2 regions of the Pallidibacillus thermolactis genome follow, and region 1 is predicted to be linked to the other one. Evidence: predicted binding sites of a transcription regulator. Region 1 holds the regulator's gene; the other holds the start of a gene.
What was found. Region 1 encodes LexA, which represses DNA repair genes until DNA is damaged. Its sites were predicted from a motif close to CGAACATATGTTCG; they were not measured.
Positions count from the first base shown of each region.

Region 2: the regulator LexA is predicted to act here: its motif matches at 4,851-4,864, upstream of parE (DNA topoisomerase IV subunit B).

Region 1 is NZ_JAOUSE010000060.1:6,678-15,026, forward strand. Features, by position in the region: gene OEV82_RS14055 (DUF896 domain-containing protein) at 166-399, opposite strand; gene OEV82_RS14060 (YneB family resolvase-like protein) at 490-1,149, opposite strand; gene OEV82_RS14065 (hypothetical protein) at 1,185-1,364, opposite strand; gene lexA (transcriptional repressor LexA) at 1,541-2,161, shown strand; gene ribH (6,7-dimethyl-8-ribityllumazine synthase) at 2,507-2,977, opposite strand; partial or broken gene ribB (3,4-dihydroxy-2-butanone-4-phosphate synthase) at 3,072-3,659, opposite strand; gene ribE (riboflavin synthase) at 3,700-4,347, opposite strand; FMN riboswitch at 4,583-4,735, opposite strand; gene glnA (type I glutamate--ammonia ligase) at 4,855-6,189, opposite strand; gene OEV82_RS14095 (methionine gamma-lyase family protein) at 6,625-7,896, opposite strand; gene hflX (GTPase HflX) at 7,886-8,349, opposite strand, start outside.
Region 2 is NZ_JAOUSE010000011.1:21,784-29,346, forward strand. Features, by position in the region: gene OEV82_RS05795 (CarD family transcriptional regulator) at 1-61, opposite strand, end outside; gene parC (DNA topoisomerase IV subunit A) at 311-2,788, opposite strand; gene parE (DNA topoisomerase IV subunit B) at 2,788-4,773, opposite strand; gene OEV82_RS05810 (CoA-binding protein) at 5,003-5,422, opposite strand; gene OEV82_RS05815 (hypothetical protein) at 5,607-5,876, shown strand; gene OEV82_RS05820 (spore coat protein) at 5,943-6,425, shown strand; gene plsY (glycerol-3-phosphate 1-O-acyltransferase PlsY) at 6,619-7,221, shown strand; gene spoIIP (stage II sporulation protein P) at 7,292-7,563, opposite strand, start outside.

The DNA.
Region 1 (8,349 bases):
GTCAAATTATTGTGAAAATAAGTTCTATCTTTGTCGAAATCATCATTATTCATAAAATAAGGAACCATCATAATAATATCCTTATTTACTAGATTAGATGGTTCCTTCATTATAACTCCTATTCATTTTTAAAGAAGTTTTTGACCATCATATTTCAAAATTAAATTAGTGATTTCTTTTACGCATTTTTATTTGTTTTAATTTTTCGGGTGTCACATCATTACCTTTGGCATCTACAATCGTCACATTTTCAAGTGTATTTTTTAATTGGTTTCGAACATTTTGTAAGTATTCACTTCGCAGTCGGGATTGTTCTTTTGCCTCTTCCATGGTCAACCCTTCTTTTTTCTTTTTAGCTGCTAACTCATTAATTCTCGCTATTTTTTCCTTTGAAATCATTTTATATACCTCTTTCTATCAAATTCTAAGATACATGTGAACACCTATAATCGTATAAAAAAACGGTTTTGAAGGCAATAAAAATGAGCATCATGATTTTTCCATTTTATGCTCATCTAGTTTATATTCTTGATATCTGCGGTGAACTGTCGCCTTTGATACGTGATAACCGAACCCACGTAATGTAGCAGCAATATCGTGAAATGTTAACCCTTTATCTCTTAGGCGCACAATCTCTTCAATTGGAACTTCTTTCCGTTCGCGACCTGCATTCGTTCCTCGATTTGATAAGTTCAGTTCAGGTCGATAACCTTTTTCAACAGCTCGTTCCATTCCTCTTTTTATTTTTATATTATGTAATTTTCTTTGATATTCTTCGACAAGGGCAACAATTTTTAAAACCATTGAATCTGCATCGGAAATTTGTAACTCTCCGTTATCTGATATTGTATAGATTTTTACCCCCAACTTAATTAGTACATGTAATAAAGCTATTTTGGCGTTCCCTCTTCCTAATCTTGTTTCATCTTGAATTAATAAAATGCGGTCATCCATATTTTCTAAATGTTCCATAACTTCCAATATTCCTGGTCGATCTAAATCATAACCACTTGCTTGTTCTTTGACAATTTTAACGACTTGGAAATTATGTTGATTTGCTAAATAAATTAATTCTTCTTCTTGCCTTTGTAATGAAGACTCTTGTGTATCTTTTTCCGTACTGACACGACAATATATAATTGCTTGCAAATAAACACCTACTTTTTCAAGATCTTATCTCTATTTTATTTCATTGAACTTTTCCATTCAACTGCGTAGTCAATATGTTGGTTTTCAAAATCTTGGTTTTCCTGTTCAATATGACTCTCAGACATTGTAAAGACATAAACGAAACTAAAAATGATAGATATGATTATTAATAGAATAACATAACAATAATTTTTCCAGAGTCTTTGTAAGATCATGATAACCACCCCAACCGAATATTTGTTCGTTTTTTGTTAAAGAAATTATAATACGAACATATATTTGTGTCAATATTTATCACGAAAATTTGTTCGTATTTTTCTCGAACTTACGTTTGTCAAACATCTGTCCGTCATGATATACTATTAAAAAATATGTTTGCGAGGTGGAAAATATGACCAAATTATCAAAACGACAACAAGAAATACTAGATTTTATAAAAAGAGAAGTTCGTGAAAAAGGTTATCCGCCATCTGTTCGTGAAATTGGTGAAGCTGTCGGTCTATCGTCTAGTTCTACTGTTCATGGTCATTTAGCGCGTTTGGAAAGTAAAGGTCTAATCCGTAGAGACCCAACGAAACCTCGGGCAATTGAAGTTTTAGATGGAAGAGAAATTACTGAACCAGAAGTACCTGTTCGCCAAGTGCCAATCGTAGGTCGTGTAACCGCTGGACAACCGATTACTGCTGTTGAAAATATTGAAGAATACTTTCCTTTGCCTGAAAAGTTAGCACCTAGCGGTGATCAAGTATTCATGCTTGAAGTAATGGGAGATAGTATGATTGAAGCAGGTATATTAGATGGGGACTATGTCGTTGTCCGTCAACAAAACAATGCCGAAAATGGAGATATCGTAGTAGCTATGACTGAAGATTATGAAGCTACAGTGAAACGGTTTTATAAAGAGAAGGATTATATTCGATTACAACCAGAAAATTCAACAATGGCTCCTATTATTGTAGAAAATGTAAAAATATTAGGAAAGGTCATTGGAGTTTATCGCCACATTTATTAAAAATATAATTTAACCATTGTAATTAAAAAGTCCTTAACTGCTCGACGCAGCTAAGGATTTTTAAATACTTTTATCTTATTGCAATATATCCGCACCATCTTAATAATTAGTGTTAGTGATAGTTTTTACCGTTGAACTTATATATATTTCTATTAAAATATTTTAATAAACCACTATCACCAAGTTATTTTTAAACATATTCAAAGACAGTTCTACACTCGGGTTTTGCCCTCAAATACTCGGTTCAGAGGCTTTTTTAACTTATTTTCGACTCGTTTTATCCTCGACCTCCCTTTACAATTAAATTCATATAAAAAACAATTCTTACGATATAAAAATATTCTATTAATTTGCGATCTCTTTATATAAATTTGCAAGTTCAATTGCTGTTACAGCTGCATCATATCCTTTATTACCCGCCTTTGTACCAGCACGTTCAATCGCTTGTTCAATAGTATCTGTTGTCAAAACGCCAAAAATAATCGGGACACCTGTTTTCATACTTGCACTAGCTACACCTTTTGCTACTTCATTACTAACATAATCAAAATGTGGAGTTGCACCTCTAATAACGGTCCCCAAAGTAATGACAGCATCGAACTTTTTAGATTCTGCTAATTTTTGTGCTGTTAGTGGAATTTCAAATGCACCCGGTACCCAGTATATTTCTATATTTTCATCTTCCACACCATGCCTTTTTAAAGCATCTTCTGCTCCCGTTAATAACCGTCCATTGATAAATTCATTAAACCTCGATACGACGATCGCCAATTTAAGTCCTGTTCCAATCAAATTTCCTTCATACACTTTTTTCACTTCTATCTCTCCTTCTATAAATATCTTAACATTCATAAATGAAAAAAGAATAATTTTTATAAATTTTAAACAACTAAACTAGTTGTTTTAATAAGTATCGTTGTAATTGTTCAATAGATACTAATTTACATTGAAATCGTTCTGCCATTTCAATAAGATGATTCAATCGTGCCATTGATCCGTCATCATTCATTATTTCACAAATAATACCGACCGGGTTTGCCCCAACTAATTTAGCAAAGTCAATGGCAGCTTCTGTATGACCAGGACGATTTAAAACTCCTCCATTTTTTGCAATTAAAGGGAACACATGCCCTGGCCTATTAAAGTCGGTTGCCTTACTTTGTGGGTCAAGGATTTTTTTGATCGTATGATAGCGTTCAAACGCACTAATCCCCGTCGTTGTATCTTTATGGTCGATCGAAACTGTAAAAGCCGTTTGTTTTGTGTCGGTATTATTTTCTACCATCGGATGTAAATTTAAACGATTAGCGATCTCTTCGGTAATCGGCGTACAAATTAATCCTCTTCCTTCTTTTGCCATGAAATTTATCGTCTCAGGGGTCGCAAAATCTGCTAAAGCTAGAAAATCACCTTCGTTTTCACGGTTTTCATCGTCAACGACAATAATTATTTTTCCTTGTTTTAAATCTTCTAATGCTTCTTCTATCGAATTGAACATTGGATTTCACTCCTCGATAAATATACAAAGAACGTATTGATTAAAATCCATTTTCTTTTAAAAAATCCATTGTAATACCTTTTGAATTGGTTGTTGTTCTTTTATTTTGTATAAAAGTATGCAAATATTTTGCAATCATATCGAATTCTAAATTAACCTTTTCTCCTTCTTTCTTTGAACCGATAATAGATGCTTTAGCTGTGTGTGGAATAAGAGAAATGGTTATCGTATTATGGCTCACTTTGAAAATAGTTAAAGATGTTCCATCAATCGCGATCGAGCCTTTTTCTAACACAAGGTGAGAAAATTTCTCTGGTATTTCTAATTCAATTAAAATCGAATTCTCATAATTTGTTCGTTTCCAAATCGTTCCGATACCATCCGTATGGCCCGTTACAAAATGACCTCCAAAACGACCGTTTGCTGCTAAGGCACGTTCCAAATTAACTTCCGAACCAACTTTTAAATATTTCAATGTGGTATCTTTATATGTTTCAGGCATGACATCAACTTCAAAGTGGTCCTTTGAAAAGTTTGTTACCGTTAAACAAACACCGTTAACAGCAATACTATCACCTAAATTTACATCATGTAAGATCTTGTTCGCTTTAATGGTAATCATTAAAGTTGGTCCATTTTGTCGAATTCGAGATACTGTTCCAATTTCTTCAACTATACCTGTGAACAAATACACATCGCCTCTTTCATCTTCAAAATAAAAAATTTTTCAATTGAATAATAAGGAATCCAAGAAACGGGGAGGGTTTAGAGGTGAAAATAATATGAATTGTTTGATAATAAAAGAAATGGATACTCTAACATTGAAGTAAAGTTTATAGATGAATAAAACCCCATACATGAAGTATGGGGCTTTAATGGTATGACAAATAAACGTTTAAATAGATAAATTTAAACGATACTATGACATCCTTCTCCCATCCAGACTTTAACTGTCGGTTTTGGAATTTCACCAAATCAGCCATTTCCATATAGAATGAAAATGGGTCACGGACTGAGAGAGTGCAAGCACCCTCATCACCGCCGGTCGGGAATTTCACCCTGCCCCGAAGGATTCCTTTATTTAATTTATTTTAATACTAACACATGCTTTAGATTAATACAACTAAAATATCAGATATTTCGTTATTCCTTTAATTCACTAAAAAAGTATAGATGAATTACGTTCAATCTATTTTTAATAAAGTTTCATATAATGGTCTCTTTCCCAATTTGTGACATGAGAGCGGAACATGTTCCATTCGATTTCCTTAGCTTCCACAAAGTTAGTAAAAATATGTGGACCTAAAGCATCTTTAATAACTTCATCTTTCCGCAGTTCTTCTATTGCGAAATGAAGTGTTCCAGGGAGATCGCTAATTCCTTCTGCTTCCCGTTCTTCTTTCGTCATCTCATATATATTTCGATCGACTGGAGCTGGTGGTGTTAATTTATTTTTAATACCATCTAACCCTGCTCTAAGTAATACAGCCATTGCTAAGTATGGGTTTGCTGCAGGGTCAACACTACGCAATTCAACACGTGTACTTAGTCCTCTTGATGTAGGAATACGAACAAGTGGACTACGATTTCTAGCTGACCAAGCAACATAAACGGGAGCTTCATACCCTGGTACTAATCGTTTATAAGAATTGACAATAGGATTGGTAATAGCTGTATATCCTGGTGCATGTTTTAAAATCCCTGCCATAAATTGATATGCTACTTCACTAAGCTGTAATTTGCCATTTGGGTCAAAAAACACATTTTCATTTCCCTTAAATAGAGATAAATTACAATGCATTCCTGAACCGCTTATTCCGTAAATTGGTTTTGGCATAAATGTAGCATGTAAACCATGCTTTCTTGCTATTGTTTTTACAACTAATTTAAATGTTTGAATGTTATCACAGGCAGTGACTGCATCGGCATACTTAAAGTCGATTTCATGTTGACCAGGAGCTACTTCATGGTGTGATGCTTCTACTTCGAATCCCATTTCTTCTAATTCAACTACAATTTCTTTACGACAGTTTTCACCTAAATCCGTCGGCGCTAGATCAAAATATCCACCATGGTCATTCAACTCTAATGTCGGTTCGCCGTATTCATCTAATTTAAATAAGAAGAATTCAGGCTCTGGACCTAAATTAAAGTGGGTGAAACCCATTTCTTCCATTTCGGATAACACTCGTTTTAAATTACTTCTTGGATCACCTGCAAAAGGCTTACCATCTGCTGTATATATATCACAAATTAAGCGTGCCACCTTTCCACGCCCTGCAGTCCAAGGAAAGATCACCCACGTATCCAAATCAGGATATAAATACATATCACTTTCTTCTATACGTACAAATCCTTCGATAGAAGAACCATCAAACATCATCTTATTATCTAGTGCTTTTGGTAATTGACTCAATGGAATCTCGACATTTTTAATTGTTCCTAGAATATCCGTAAATTGTAGACGAATAAACGATACTTCTTGCTCTTTTGCTAAACGTAAAATATCTTCTTTGGTATATTTCCCCATTCACTTGCCTCCATCTTTTAAATAGATTGGGTAAAAATAAATCTCACACAATTTTTTTCTTTGGAATGTTCACACAATAAAGATCCATCCAAAAAATTATGGTGTAATTATATTTCAAGAATATTTTAGTTGTCAATGCTAGATATGATATTCAGAAAAATTTTTTTATAAAATGGCGATTGTCCCTTTTTTTAATTTTTTACGTTTAAACACACACTTACTTCTTTCCATTTTTATTAATGGATCTAGAAAATTAAGATTTGGATGAAATGATAACCGAATCACAAATTGTTATGTAAATAAAACAATTGTCCCTTTTATTGGTACCAGTTTTTTTAATTTTATACACAACTTCGTTTCTTTTATCATAATTCCATCACGATTTCATTTAATAAAAAATTTGGGCTGTGTTCATTCAGCCCAAATTTTACCTTACTATTGGATATATAATAAACCCTTATCGATCAAATGATCTAAAGCAGTACAAATGGCGATTTTTACATGTTCATAAGTTAAACCGCCTTGTATATAAGCAACATAAGGTGGTCGGATTGGCCCATCTGCAGATAATTCAATACTAGAACCTTGAATAAACGTACCCGCAGCCATGATGACATCATCTTCATAACCAGGCATATAGCTTGGGTATGGAGTGAATTGCGAATTAATCGGAGAAGCATATTGAATAGCTTGACAAAATGCGATCATTCGTTCTTTATCATCGAATTGCACTGATTGAATTAAATCCGTTCTATTGGCATTCCATGCCGGGTCGGTATTTAGACCAAGTCGCTCTAGCATCGCCGAAGTAAATACAGCACCTTTTAAGGCTTGACCCACAACATGGGGTGCTAAGAAAAATCCTTGGTACATCTCAAGTAGGCTATATAATGATGCTCCTGCTTCTTTACCAATGCCAGGGGCAGTTAATCGAAAAGCACATCGGTCTACAAGATCTTGTCTTCCTACTATATAACCTCCTGTTTTCACTAAGCCAGCTCCAGGGTTTTTAATTAACGAACCAGCCATTAAATCTACACCGACGTGGGTTGGCTCTCGCAATTCAACGAATTCACCGTAACAATTATCGACAAAAACGATAATATCCTGCTTAATTTCTTTTACAAATTGAACCATCTCTTTAATTTCATCAATGGTAAATGAAGGTCGATTTGCATAACCTTTTGATCTTTGGATACCTACCATCTTGGTATCCGGTTTAATTGCCTTAGCTATTTTAGCATAATCGGGACGACCATCTTTTGTTAGTGGAACTGCATCATAACTTATGTTATATTCTTTTAAACTACCGATTCCGGTACCACGAATACCAACTACTTCCTCTAGCGTATCATATGGACTGCCAGTTATATAAAGCAACTCATCACCAGGACGAAGGATACCAAATAAACAAGTGGAAATGGCATGAGTTCCTGAGATAATTTGTGGTCGAACAAGCCCTGCTTCTGTTCCAAAATAATCAGCATATACTTTTTCTAAAGTATCCCGTCCGAGATCGTCATATCCATAACCTGTTGAAGGGTTAAAATGGGAATCACTTACACCATTTTTTTGGAAGCTTTTTAATACTTTGTATTGATTCGTTTCCACAATTTCATCAATTTTTTCATGAATTGGACGAATCTGCATTTCAACTTCTTTAATAATTGAATTTAATACGTTTCCGTTCTTTAATTCATTCCTCACTGCGTTTTCCATCTCCATTTTTATATTTTTTTATTTCTCCATGCAATGGGTGGTCTGTTAATATATATCCTTTACAAATATACGTTTCTTGTTTGTCGTTAAACTTTAACTCTCGTAAAATCGTTTCTTCTTTTAATCGAGATAAAGTTTTACCTTCAGTAGGCGGTAATTCCACGTTATATTCATCCATTTCTTTTAACAGCATATCTTCTATAAAACGTTTCACTTTATAACGATCCGTCTCTTTAAAAGCACTAATTTGTAAAACATCAGTTTCTGCAATTGGAACAAAGTCATGATGTTTCAGCTCAATTTTGTTATACAATGTTAATATTGGGATATTATCGGCTTGTAATTCAGTCAAAATTTTTTTAACCGTTTTCTCGTGTTGGAAATAATCAGGATTTGAACTATCAACGACATGTAATAGTAAGTCCGCTTCCCTTACTTCTT
Region 2 (7,563 bases), on a different contig from region 1:
TTGCCTCAACAATTCCAACACCGTTCATAGGATAAAAAACTTTTTCACCAACTTTAAACAATCGTATCCCTCCTAGCGTTAATAATTATATTATAACACATTATTAGAATTTGAACAAAATATATTAATATACTATTTTTTACTAAATTTGTCAACCGAAAAATATTTTACAAAAGTTCAAACTAACAATAATCCAATTGTCGTTGTTTACCGAATAACCGAATAATTGATAAAAAAAGCTGACAAAAGTCAGAACTTAGAATTGTTCATTCTACTTTTGCCAGCTTTATCATCAGAATTTTATAAATGGTTATTCTGTATCACGATGATCAATGCCTTTTTCCATTTCTAGTTTAACCGGTTCTTCTATCAATTTGTGAATTTTTATCACACTTCCCGCTTCTTCTTCATCAATAAAGAATGATCCATTGGAGTAACGATCATTTTTTCTTAAACTTCTTACCTCAATTTGTTCCCTCATCTCTTTTTGAGATATTATTTCAATTGTTTCATCCTCTTTTGCAATAACAAAACCGATCGTCCGGTGAGGGTTTGCTTTCAGTTCGCGTAACATAAGTAAGCCGCGTTTTGCTCGCGATAAAATATCGAATTCTTCTATAGCCATACGTTTCACTGAACCACGTTGTGTCGCTAACACAATTGACTCATTTATTGGGTCTATAATTATTTTTCCAGCAGTCACATAATCGTCATCTTTAAGATTAATTCCTTTAACACCTGCTGCACGAACGCCGATTGGATTTACTTCCTCACTGAGAAAACGTAGCCCATAACCTAGATAAGTACTCAAAAATATTTCTTCATGACCGTCAATGAGATGAACATCGAGAAGCACATCATCCGGTTTTAAATTCATTGCGATTAACGGTTTCGTATAGCGTTGTGCTTGATATAAACGTAATTCAGATTTCTTTACCATCCCATGTTTCGTTACAAAGAATAAATACTTCGGTTTTTCAAAATCCTTTACTGGTATAATCGAAATAATCTGTTCTTCACTTTCAATCGAACGTAATGTGGAGATATGTTGTCCCATATCTTTCCAACGTTTATCTGGCAATTCATGAACAGGTATATATAGATAATTTCCTTTATTTGTAAATAACAGCACTACATCCATCGTATTCATTTCATAAGATGCAAGTAAATAGTCAGTTTCTTTCATACTATAGTCATCAATACTTGAAGCACTATAAGAACGTAAACTAGTTCTTTTTACATAGCCATCTTTCGTAACCGTTACAATCACATCTTCACTTGCAACAAGCGTTTCAATACTAATTTTTAGTTCTGATACCTTTTCCTCAATTTTTGACCGTCTTTCGTCTGCATATTTTTTCTTAATTTCTCTCAATTCTTTTATAATTACTTTTTCCAATTTCGCTTCACTAGCCAAAACCTCATTTAGTTCAGCTACTAATTTATTTAATTCATCTAATTCCTTTTGTAATTGAGTAATGTCTGTATTGGTAAGACGATAAAGTTGCAAGGAAACGATTGCTTCCGCCTGTGCTTCTGTAAATTCATATTTCTCAATTAAATTGTTTTTGGCGTCCCGTTTATCTTTAGAAGCGCGAATCGTAGCAATCACATCATCAAGAATGGAAATGGCTTGAATTAACCCTTCAACAATATGTAATCTTTCTTTTGCTTTCCGTAATTCATATTGTGAACGTTTCGTTACTACATCCTTTTGATGAGCAATATAAGCATCTAGTAGATTTAGAAGATTCATTAATTTTGGACGACGATTGTAAATCGCAACCATATTAAAATTATATGTTACTTGAAGATCCGTATTTTTATATAAATAGTTTAAAATTCCTATACTATCAGCATTCTTTTTTAACTCAACAACAACCCGTAACCCTGTCCGATCTGTTTCATCACGAACTTCAGAAATTCCTTCGACCTTTTTGTCTATTCGGATTTCATCAATTTTCTTTACCATTTGTGCCTTGTTAACATCATAAGGAATTTCGGAAATAACAATTTGTTCCCTTCCCCCACGCATTTTTTCGATTTCTGCTTTACCACGGATAATGATTTTACCGCGACCGGTTTCATAAGCCTTCTTAATCCCATCAATTCCTTGGATAATTGCACCAGTTGGAAAGTCAGGACCTTTAATAATTTTCATTAAATCATCAACCGTGGAGTTGGGATGTTGCATACGGTAAATCGCTCCATCAATCACTTCTCCTAAATTATGAGGAGGAATATCCGTTGCGTATCCAGCGGAAATGCCTGTTGAACCATTTAATAACAAATTAGGTAAACGTGCTGGTAAAACCACAGGTTCTTCTTCGGTATCATCAAAGTTTGGAACCCAATCAACGGTCTCTTTTTCAATGTCACGCAATAGTTCCGTACTAATATTAGAAAGTCTTGCCTCTGTATAACGCATAGCTGCAGGAGAATCACCGTCTATGCTACCGTTATTTCCATGCATTTCGATTAAAACATTGCGCATTTTCCAATCTTGACTGAGTCGAACCATCGCTTCGTATACTGATGAATCACCATGTGGGTGATAGTTACCGATTACATTACCAACAGTTTTAGCTGATTTACGGAAAGGCTTTTCAGACGTATTACCAGCAATATGCATCGCATATAAGATACGACGTTGTACAGGCTTTAGCCCATCTCTTGCATCAGGTAGTGCACGATCTTGGATAATATATTTACTATAGCGACCGAATCGATCACCAAATACATCTTCCAGAGGCATTTCAATTAAATGTTCTTCTTTTTTTGCAGACATTATTCGTTCACCTCATTTGCATTAAACTGCTCAATTTGGAAGTTTTGATTGTCTAATATACTTCCTTCTTCCTCCATACCAAAATCCACATTCGATTCAATCCATTTTCGACGCGGTTCTACTTTATCACCCATTAATGTCGTGATTCGCCGATCTGCACGAGTAAAATCATCAATTCGAACGCGAATTAATGTTCTTGTTTCCGGGTTCATTGTTGTCTCCCACAATTGTTCAGCATTCATTTCACCTAACCCTTTATATCTTTGAATGACATAGCCTTTGCCAAATTGTTTAAGGACTTGCTGTAATTCTTCATCGGTCCAAGCATATTTAATTTGTTCTTTTTTTCCACTACCTTTACTTATTTTATATAAAGGAGGCATAGCAATATAGACTTTACCTGCTTCAATTAACGGTCTCATATATCGATAGAAAAACGTTAATAGCAAAATTTGAATATGCGCACCGTCCGTATCCGCGTCGGTCATAATAATAATTTTATCGTAATTCGATTCTTCAATATTAAAATCTGCCCCGACTCCCGCTCCAATTGTATAAATAATCGTATTTATTTCTTCATTTTTCATAATATCTGCAAGTTTTGCTTTTTCTGTATTGATTACTTTACCTCTTAAAGGTAATACAGCTTGAAAACGACGGTCTCTTCCTTGTTTTGCCGAACCGCCAGCAGAATCCCCTTCAACTAAGAAGAGTTCATTTTTATTTGGATTTTTCGATTGGGCAGGAGTAAGTTTACCTGATAAAAGTGTTTCTGATCTTTTTCGTTTTTTTCCAGACCTGGCTTCTTCTCTCGCTTTTCTTGCTGCTTCACGTGCTTGCTGTGCTTTTATAGCTTTTTTTACAAGCATCGTACTAATTTCTGTATTCTCTTGCAGATAAAACGATAACTGTTCCATGACAAAAGATTCAACAGCAGTTCTGGCTTCACTTGTGCCCAGTTTCCCTTTCGTTTGTCCTTCAAATTGAAGAATCTCTTCTGGAATTCGAACCGAAATAATAGCGGAAAGCCCTTCTCTAACATCAGCTCCATCTAAATTTTTATCCTTTTCTTTTAACAAGTTCATTTGTCGAGCATATTCATTAAATGCTTTCGTTATAGCAGATTTTGCACCTGATTCATGGGTTCCGCCATCATTTGTCCGAACGTTATTGACAAAAGATAACATATTTTCCGAATAACCATCATGAAACTGAAAAGCAAAATCAATCTCGATATTATTTTGTTTGCCTTCAAAACTAACAACTGGATGAAGCGCCTCTTTATCTTCATTTAAAAATTTTATAAATGCTTCTAGTCCTGTGTCATATTGGAAGACCGCCGATTTATCTTCGCGTTCATCCATTATATCGATTCTTAATCCTTTTAATAAAAATGCAGATTCTTGTAATCTTTCACTTAGCAATTCATAATTAAAAACCGTAGTTGAAAAAATTGATGCATCAGGTTTAAAATGGATCGTCGTTCCTGTTTCCTTCGTTTTTCCTAGTTTTTCTAATGTTGTAACCGGTTTACCGCCATTTTCAAACCGTTGTCTATATATATAACCATCTCTTTTAATGGTAACCTCTAAAAATTCGGACAAAGCATTTACAACAGATGCGCCTACACCATGTAGACCCCCGCTCGTTTTATAACCACCTTGTCCAAATTTCCCGCCAGCATGTAATACTGTAAAAATCACTTCAGGTGTAGGTTTGCCAGATTTATGCATTCCGACCGGCATTCCTCGACCATGATCGATGACAGTAATACTATTATCTTTATGTATTTTGACGATAATGTGATCACCAAATCCAGAAAGAACTTCATCGACAGCATTATCGACAATTTCATAAACTAAATGATGCAGTCCTCTTGCATCCGTACTACCAATATACATTCCTGGCCGTTTTCGAACTGCCTCAAGGCCTTCCAGGACCTGGATAGAATCATCATTATATTCTGTTGGTTGAAAATTTGCCACAACCATTCCCCTTTCAACTATCAAAGTAATGCTAATTATAAAGGAAACAAACATCCTTGTCGACTTGAATAAATAATAGAACGTTCGTTTGTATCCATTTCATTATAAACTGTTATTTCAGCTTTTGTCCACATTGCATTGACATTCAGCATACTTTTATAGTCCTTTACCGTAAATTTGAGAAATATAAAAAGCAATCAGCAAAATGCCAATTGCTTCATCTTCTCGTTTAAGATTTATCCTTTGTTAATGCGTGAATTACTTTTATACATGCATCCATTATAACGGTATAACCTTTATTTTTTAAAAATTGATATGCTTCCTCATTTACAACTCCCTGTTGTGCCCAGAACACATCTGCATCGACTTCATCAAATTCTTTTGCGATTTCAGGTAAATATTCACTTCTGCGAAACACATTCACAATATCAATGTGGCCATCTATATCCTTTAAAGATTTAACTGCTTTAACACCTAAAGCTTCATCGATAACAGGATTAACTGGAATAATTTCATAGCCGGCATCTTGCATCGCTTTGGAAACTTGATACGACGTTCTTTCCGGATTATTGCTTAAACCGACTACGGCAATGCGTTTTGCATTTTTCAATATTTCCCCCATCTCTTCTAATGTAGGATTCTGAACCATAGAATTTCCCTCCATTCAAATATAACCTTTTGTAATTAGCTTCATCATACTATATATTTATAGGCTTTTCAAAAACTTTACAAGACTTCATGATTTTACTATGCATTTCATATGCACTTGTCTACACAATAAATCCATCTTATACATAAAGTAAATTATCAAGAAGAAAGGAAGGGTGAATGAATTGAATAACAAAAGAACAAAATTACCAGATTCACAAAAAGATTTAGTAAATCTGGTAGTAAAAAAGGCTTTAGAGAAACATAAGGCAAAAGTGAATAATAATTTAACGTCAGAAGATAAAAAACAAATTCGAAAAATCTTCAATAAATTACAAAATGAAGTAAATCAGTTTTTAAAAGCGTCTGGACAACCCGAATTACCTGCTGTAGAAGAAATAGATAAGGACGAAAACAAGGCAAAAAGAACAAAAAGGGGCAGAAGACTTCGGTAAGTTGTCCCTTGCAATCCAATCAAAAAAGCATATTTTATAGTAAATGCAAAAAGGAGGAATGAGAAAATGAATCAAGAGGTTTATAGAGCAAAAATAGATAATACGAATAATAATAATAGATGGAATGCCCTAGATCCTAATAGTGTTCATCCTATGAGTCTTTGCTTTAAAGATAATGAAGATGTTGATCAACAAAATGTTCAAAAAGTTAAAGAGTTCCAATTTTCCGAGGAATGGATTTTTATTAAAGATTCTTGTGATGTTGATGTCGAAACAACTGATACAAAGTTAGCACTTTCACTTGTAGCTTCATTAAACGCATTTATCACGGCTGTTATTGAAATCTCAATTCTATCTAGTGAAGATGCAGAAGAAGTTAAACAAAGTATTTTCCAATCAACAGGTATTAAACAAGTTAACATTCAAAAAACAATCATCGAAAATTCACGAGATGTAAAAGTACACACTACGGATACAAACATTGCATTAAACCTGCAAATTTTATTACAGATCGCTCTTGCTCTCCTCATTAATTTAGATATATTATAATTTTGTTCCGATGAGGCTGACATAACTTGTCAGCCTATTTCTACGAATAATAATATAAAATGTATTCATTTCTTAATTGAACAGATTAAAATCATTATCATTATCTTTTTTCTTCTATAATTTTAGTGTATCATTATGTATAATCTAGTTGTTGATATTGTAAGATATTGTAATATAAAGCGAGGTAAAAGAAATGATCACTGCAATTATCATTATGTTATCGTATTTAATTGGATCCATACCATCGGGACTATTAATTGGTAAATCTTTTTATAAAACGGATATACGAGAACATGGTAGCGGGAATTTAGGAGCAACAAATACGTTCCGTGTTTTAGGAGTCAAAGCTGGTATCGTTGTTATGATTATGGACATTTTAAAAGGCACTTTAGCTACAGCTCTTCCATCTTTATTTGGCTACTTTGGTTTAGGAATGGAATGGAACATACATATACTTTTGATCGGTCTTTTTGCAGTAGTTGGTCATATGTTTCCAATCTTTGCTGGTTTTCGTGGTGGTAAAGCGGTTGCAACCTCCGGTGGTGTAATGCTTTATTACGACCCGATCTTTTTCCTAATTTTAATAGCTGCATTTTTAATTTCCCTATACTTATCAAAATATGTATCACTTTCATCTATAGTAGCCGCAGTTGTCGCCATTATCTATTCGATTTTTACAATGGATCCTATCTTTATTATTGTTGTCTTATTGTTGGCAGGATTTATTATTTATCGACACCGAGCTAACATAAAGCGAATTAGGGATAAAACGGAGCCAAAAGTTAAATGGTTATAACTGTCTTATAATGAAAAACATAATTAAAATAAAATGAAAAAAGCGGAAAGTATTTGCTTTCCGCTTTTTCCTATTTTTCGCCAGTTCCTGATACTTCAAGGGCATCACTATTTTGCCAATAATATTCAGCAAATACCTCTGCTAAAACATCTGCTGTATTATATAATTCATCTAATGTATTATCTACCCCGCCGATCTCAATGACTACGGAATTTGGTGAAAGGTCTTGGTTATAAATACCGTTATTACCTCCTGCTTTGCTCTTTTTATAAACCCCTTTTGACAAGCCTGGATATTTTTCTTCTAATTTTTGATGTAGCTCATTGGCGAACTTCTCATTTT